Regions from separate parts of the Variovorax sp. LjRoot130 genome, predicted to be linked through region 1. Evidence: predicted binding sites of a transcription regulator. Region 1 holds the regulator's gene; the other holds the start of a gene.
What was found. Region 1 encodes sigma-54, which starts transcription at its own class of promoters, with help from an activator protein. Its sites were predicted from a motif close to TGGCANGNAANCTGCTTT; they were not measured.

Region 1 (3,403 bases):
CGAGGGCGAGTCGGAAGTCATCGAGTACGACAGCCGCGCCGACAACGTGAAGTTCATCCGCCGTGCGGTGATGCGTCGCCTGGTCGGCGCGACACCCAACGACGAAAGCAGCGGACCCTTGATCGTCTACGACCAGAGCAACGACACCTTCACCGTCAACGGCTCGCCGCTGCCGCCCAATGCGGGCGTGGCGACCCAGCCCGGCGGCCGCGTCAAGGCCATCCTCACGCCCAAGGCGGCCGCCTCGGCGCCCGCTGCCGGGTCCGCCAGGCCGGCGGCGCCGGCCGCCTCCGCGCCGGCGTCCGGAACGGGCCTGCGCTCGACCACCACGCTCGGCGGAGAGCAGCGCAAGTGAGCGGCGGCAACGAAGTCCTGGGCAGCCGCCTCGAGGCGCGCGGCCTGCAGAAGAGCTACGGCAGCCGCAAGGTCGTCAAGGACGTCTCGCTCGGCGTGCAAAAGGGCGAGGTGGTCGGCCTGCTGGGGCCCAACGGCGCGGGCAAGACCACCTCCTTCTACATGATCGTCGGGCTGGTTCGGGCGGATGCGGGCGAGATCAGCATCGACGGCGAACCGATCGCGCACATGCCGATCCACCGCCGCGCCCGCATGGGCTTGAGCTACCTGCCGCAGGAAGCGTCGATCTTCCGCAAGCTCACGGTCGAGGAGAACGTGCGCGCCGTGCTCGAGCTGCAGCGCGAACCCGACGACGCGGGCCGGCCGGTGCCGCTGTCGAAGCAGCGCATCGAGGAGCGCCTCGGCGAACTGCTGCACGACCTGCGCGTCGACCATCTGCGCGATTCGCCGGCGCTGGCGCTGTCGGGTGGCGAGCGCCGCCGCGTCGAGATCGCGCGGGCGCTGGCCACGCAGCCGCGCTTCATCCTGCTGGACGAGCCCTTCGCCGGCATCGACCCGATCGCGGTGATCGAGATCCAGCGGATCATCAGTTTCCTGAAGGAACGCGGCATCGGCGTGCTCATCACCGACCACAACGTGCGCGAGACGCTGGGCATCTGCGATCACGCCTTCATCATCAGCGACGGGCATGTGCTGGCACAAGGCACGCCTTCGGAGATCGTCGACAACGCCGAGGTACGACGCGTGTACCTGGGCGAGCATTTCCGGATGTAGGGGACCGTACTTCGATGAAGCAAGGGCTCTCGCTGCGCGTTTCCCAGCACCTGGCGCTCACGCCGCAGCTGCAGCAGTCGATCCGGCTGCTGCAGCTCTCCACGCTCGAATTGAGCCAGGAAGTGGAGCAGATGCTCGACGAGAACCCGTTCCTCGAACGCACGGCCGAAGAGGCGCCGCGCGAGGAGTTCGGTCTCGAGGCGGCCGATGCGCCGGTGCGCGACGAAGACCGCCAGGCCGAGGGCGAGGCTGACTTCGTCCCCGGCTCGGCCGCGGCGCCGGCCGAGGTGGCGGTCGCCGCCAACGGCGATGCCGAAGCGGCTGCGCCCGCCGACAGCGAACCCGACTGGGAGGGCGACGGTACGGTCGACCTCGCGCCCGACGACAGCGAGTGGGGCGGCGATGCGCCCGCGCGCGCCAACAACCTCGGCGACGACGAGCGCACCGATGCGACCGAGCTCGCGCGCAGCCAGGAATCGCTGCAGTCCTTCTTGCACCGGCAGGCGCTGTCGCTGCGCCTGGACGAGAACGACTGCGCCGCGCTGCGCTTCCTGATCGAATCGCTCAACGACGACGGCTACCTCGAGGATTCGCTGCCGGCGCTGGCCTCGGGCCTCGCGGGCGACGACAACGACCAGTTCGACGAACTGGTGCATCACTTCCAGGTCGCGCTGGGCCTGCTGCAGAGTTTGGAGCCGGCCGGCGTCGGCGCCCGCAGCCTCGGCGAATGCCTGACCATCCAGCTGCGCCAGCTGGCGAGCGCCAAGGAGAGCGAGGAGGAGGCCCAGGTGCGCAAGACCGCCATCGCGATCTGCAAGCAGCCGATGGAGCTGCTCGCGCGGCGCGACTTCAAGCGCCTGGCCACGCTCACGCGCAGCAACGAAGACGAGGTGCGCGCCGCACTGCAGCTGATCGCCAGGCTCGAGCCCAAGCCGGGGCGCCGCTTCGTCGACGTCGAGCGCAACATCGTCGTGCCCGACGTGATCGTCACGCGCATCGGCCACGGCACCAACGCGAAGTTCCGCGTCATGCTCAATCCCGAGGTCATGCCGCGGCTGCGCGTGCACGACATCTATGCCGGCGCGCTCAAGCAGCACAAGGGCGAGGGCAGCCAGGCGCTGTCGCAGCGGCTGCAGGAAGCGCGCTGGTTCATCAAGAACATCCAGCAACGCTTCGACACCATCCTCAGGGTCTCCAACGCGATCGTCGAGCGGCAGAAGAGCTACTTCGTGCACGGCGAGCTCGCGATGCGGCCGCTGGTGCTGCGCGAGATCGCCGACGAGCTGGGCCTGCACGAATCCACCATCAGCCGCGTGACCACCGCCAAGTACATGGCCACGCCCTACGGCACCGTCGAGCTCAAGTACTTCTTCGGCTCGGCGCTCGGCACCGAAACCGGCGGCAACGCCTCCAGCACCGCGGTGCGCGCGCTGATCAAGCAGTTCGTGAGCGCCGAGGACGTGAGGAAGCCGCTGTCCGACAGCCAGGTGTCCGAGATGCTCAAGGAGCAGGGCATCGAGTGCGCGCGCCGCACGGTGGCCAAGTACCGCGAGGCGCTGCGCATCGCGCCTGCGAACCTGCGCAAGGCACTCTAGCGATGAGTCGCCGTCCGAGTCCGCTACCAAGCTGGATTCGCCTCGGCCTGGCCTTGATGGCGGTGCTTCTTCTCGCCAGCGGCTGCGCGATGCTGCCGGCCGAATTCGAGCGCACGCCGTCCAAGGCGATGCCCTTGTCCACCGGCACCGTGCTGGGCCGCATCGCCAAGGCCTCGCAGCCGGATGCGGACCTCAGCGGCTTCCGGCTCATGCCCAGCGGCGACTTCGCGCTCAACACGCGGCTCGAGCTCGCGCGCCGCGCCGAGCGCACGCTCGACGTCCAGTACTACCAGATCGACAACGACGAGACCGGCCGCTACCTGCTGCGCACGCTGCGCGACGCGGCCCAGCGCGGCGTGCGCGTGCGGCTCCTGATGGACGATCTCTACACTGCGGGCGAGGACGAGCTGCTGCTCGCGCTGGCCGCCACGCCCAACCTCGAGCTGCGGCTCTTCAACCCGTTTCCGGCCGGGCGCGGCAGCATGCTCAGGCGCTTCTCGGCCTCGCTCTTCGACTTCAGCCGCGTCAACCGGCGCATGCACAACAAGCTCTTCATCGCCGACGGCGCGATGGCGGTAGCCGGCGGGCGCAACATCGGCAACCCGTACTTCACGCAGACGGCCGGCGCGAACTTCATCGACCTCGACACCTTCGTCGCCGGCGCCCTGATCCCGCGCCTT
Region 2 (3,403 bases), on a different contig from region 1:
GCGGCGCTAGAGCCAACCGCGCGCTTCGAGCACCTTCCACTCCGCGTCGTCGTACAGGCGCGAGCGTGTGAGAAAACGCAGGCCGGTCGGCCGCTCGAGCGAGAACATGCCGCCGTTGCCCGCTACCGCATCGATGATGAGATGCGTATGCTCCCAATACGCGAACTGGGCCCGGCTCATGTAGAACGGCGTGCCCGCGATCTCGCCCAGGCAGACGTCCGAATCGCCGGTGACGAACTCGCCGGCGGCGAAGCACATCGGTGCGCTGCCGTCGCAGCAGCCGCCGGACTGGTGGAACATCAGCGGCCCGTGCACGGCGCGCAGGCGCTCGATGAGCGCCTGCGCGGCCGGCGTGGCGGACACGCGGCTGACGCCGTCTTCGGGCATCTTCAGAAGAATCCCAGCTTGTTCTGGCTGTAGCTCACCAGCAGGTTCTTGGTCTGCTGATAGTGGTCCAGCATCATCTTGTGGTTCTCGCGGCCGATGCCCGACTGCTTGTAGCCGCCGAAGGCCGCATGGGCCGGATAGGCGTGATAGCAATTGGTCCACACGCGTCCCGCCTGGATGCCGCGGCCCATGCGGAAGGCACGTGCGCCATCGCGGGTCCACACGCCGGCGCCCAGTCCGTAGAGCGTGTCGTTGGCGATCTCCAGCGCCTCTTCTTCCGTCTTGAAGGTCGTCACCGACAGCACCGGGCCGAAGATTTCTTCCTGGAAGATGCGCATCTTGTTGTGGCCCTTGAAGACCGTGGGCTTGACGTAGTAGCCAGCGCCGAGTTCACCGACCTGCGTATTGCGTTCGCCACCGATCAGGCATTGCGCGCCTTCCTGCTTGCCCAGATCGATGTACGACAGGATCTTCTCCATCTGCTCCTGCGAGGCCTGCGCGCCGATCATGGTGGACGGGTCCAGCGGATGGCCCTGCTTGATGGCCTCGACCCGCTTGATCGCGCGCTCGATGAAGCGCTCGTAGATCGACTCCTGCACCAGCGCCCGGCTCGGGCAGGTGCAGACCTCGCCCTGGTTCAGCGCGAACATCGCGAAGCCCTCGAGCGCCTTGTCGAAGAAGGCGTCGTCCGCCGCCATGACGTCCTCGAAGAAGATGTTGGGCGACTTGCCCCCCAGCTCCAGGGTCACGGGGATGATGTTCTGGCTCGCGTACTGCATGATCAGCCGGCCGGTGGTGGTTTCGCCCGTGAAGGCGATCTTCGCGATGCGCTTGCTCGACGCCAGCGGCTTGCCCGCCTCCAGCCCGAAGCCGTTGACCACGTTGAGCACGCCGGGCGGCAGCAGGTCGCCGATCAGCTCCATCAGCACCAGGATCGAGGCGGGCGTCTGTTCGGCCGGCTTGAGCACCACGCAGTTGCCTGCGGCCAGCGCGGGGGCCAGCTTCCACACCGCCATGAGGATCGGGAAGTTCCACGGAATGATCTGCCCGACCACGCCCAGCGGCTCATGGAAGTGGTAGGCATAGGTGTCGTGATCGATCTCGCTGATGCCGCCTTCCTGCGCGCGGATGCAGCTGGCGAAATAGCGGAAGTGGTCGATGGCCAGCGGCATGTCGGCCGCCATCGTCTCGCGCAGCGGCTTGCCGTTGTCGATCGTCTCGGCCACGGCAAGCGTCTTGAGGTTCTGCTCCATGCGATCGGCGATCTTGAGCAGGACGTTGGCCCGTTCGGTGGGCGACGTGCAGCCCCAGGCCGCCTTCGCCTTGTGCGCAGCATCGAGCGCGGCTTCGATGTCCTTCGCGTTCGAGCGCGGGATGCTGGTGAAGGCCTGGCCGGTGATCGGTGTCAGGTTGTCGAAGTACTGGCCGTCGATCGGTGCAACCCACTCGCCGCCGATGTAGTTGCCGTATTGCTTCTTGTACGGGTTCGCAATGTCGAGGTGGGTCATTTCTGCCATGTCCATGAGTCGTCTCCTGTCGGGTGGTTGAAAAAACGGATGGCGGGACGCGACGCGGCCCGCGGAGCGACTCAGTGCAAAGCGCGGGCCACGCCGCGGCGGCGTCATCGCGGACGACGCAAGCCGTTGTCAGGCATGGAGTTTTTCCGCCAGCCTCGCGCGGCGCGTCGTCGTTGCTCCAGCGGGCGGCTGTGCCGTAGAGGAGCAACTGCTGCAAAACGGATCACGTTGCACGTGCAGCCGCGCAGTACCGACTTGGCGCACGCCAGCGGCCTTCAGCTCCGAGCTCCTCCACCCGGCGCCGAGGTGCCCTACCTTGAGCTTGCTCAAGCGCGCCGCGCGGTGCGCTTGCCACCTGCGTACTTGGACATCAAGATTCGCAGCATCCCATGCACAGCCACCCGGCAGGTGGCCTCAGGAGTCGCAATGGATCGTCGCAAGTTCATTCGGGTTGCGGGAGGCGGCTTCGTCTTCGCTGCGGCGACGGCGGCACTCGCCGGCTGCAGCCAGCAGATGCCCGCTGCGGCCATCGAGCCGTGGCAGGGGCCGGGGCCGGAGGCCGACCCGCGCCGCTGGATCCTCGGCTACGCGATCCTGGCGCCGCACTCGCACAACCTGCAGTCCTGGCTGGTGGATCTGCGCACACCGGACGAGATCGTGCTGCGCTGCGACCTTGGCCGGCTGCTGCCCGAGACCGACCCGTTCTCGCGCCAGATCATGATGAGCCACGGCACCTTCCTGGAGCTGCTCGACATCGCGGCGCGCGAGCGGGGACTGCGTGCCGACATCACCCTGTTTCCCGAGGGTGCGTTCGGCCCGGAGAAGCTCGATCAGCGACCGGTGGCGCGCGTCCGCCTGATGCCCGATGCGGCCACGCGCAAGGACCCGCTGTTCGCGCAGATCCTCGCGCGCCGCACCAACCGCAGCCTGTACGACCTGCAGCGGCCGGTGCCCGCCGAGGCCTGGAAGGCGATGGCCGAAGCAGTGGGGCCGCACCCCTTGCATTTCGGCTTCGTCGGCGCGGACCGGGCCGACGCGCTGGAACAGCATCGCGCCATCGCGGCCAAGGCCTGGCGCATCGAGCTGAGCACGCCGCGCACGATCCTGGAGTCGTACAAGGTGCTGCGCGTCGGCGCCGCCGAGATCGAGAAGCACCGTGACGGCTTGTCGATGCTGGACCCGACGGTGGTGCTGCTCGAGCGCATCGGCCTGTTCGATCGCAGCAAGGCGCCGGCGTCCGATGCCTTCGCCACCACCAGCCAGATCAAGGACTTCGGCAAGAAGCTCGCGTCCACGCCCGGCTTCCTCTGGATGTTGACCGAGAGCAACGACCGGGTGACCCAGGTCAACGCGGGACGCGCCTACGCGCGGGTGCAGCTCGCCGCGACCGGGCAGGGCCTGGCGATGCAACCGCTGCAGCAGGCCCTGCAGGAGTATCCCGAGCAGGCCGGACCCCACGCCGACATTCGGCGCCTGCTGGCCGTGCCGCTACCCGAGCG

Region 2: adh (aldehyde dehydrogenase) is a predicted target of sigma-54. The motif match lies at 2,039-2,056, and genes of this name have one in related genera.

Annotation. Positions count from the first base shown of each region.
Region 1 is NZ_CAXURM020000001.1:5,474,657-5,478,059, reverse strand. Features, by position in the region: gene lptA (lipopolysaccharide transport periplasmic protein LptA) at 1-355, shown strand, start outside; gene lptB (LPS export ABC transporter ATP-binding protein) at 352-1,128, shown strand; gene ACSQ86_RS27145 (RNA polymerase factor sigma-54) at 1,143-2,723, shown strand; gene ACSQ86_RS27140 (phospholipase D family protein) at 2,726-3,403, shown strand, end outside.
Region 2 is NZ_CAXURM020000002.1:1,399,229-1,402,631, reverse strand. Features, by position in the region: gene ACSQ86_RS36520 (DUF779 domain-containing protein) at 7-387, opposite strand; gene adh (aldehyde dehydrogenase) at 390-1,910, opposite strand; gene ACSQ86_RS36510 (Acg family FMN-binding oxidoreductase) at 2,331-3,403, shown strand, end outside.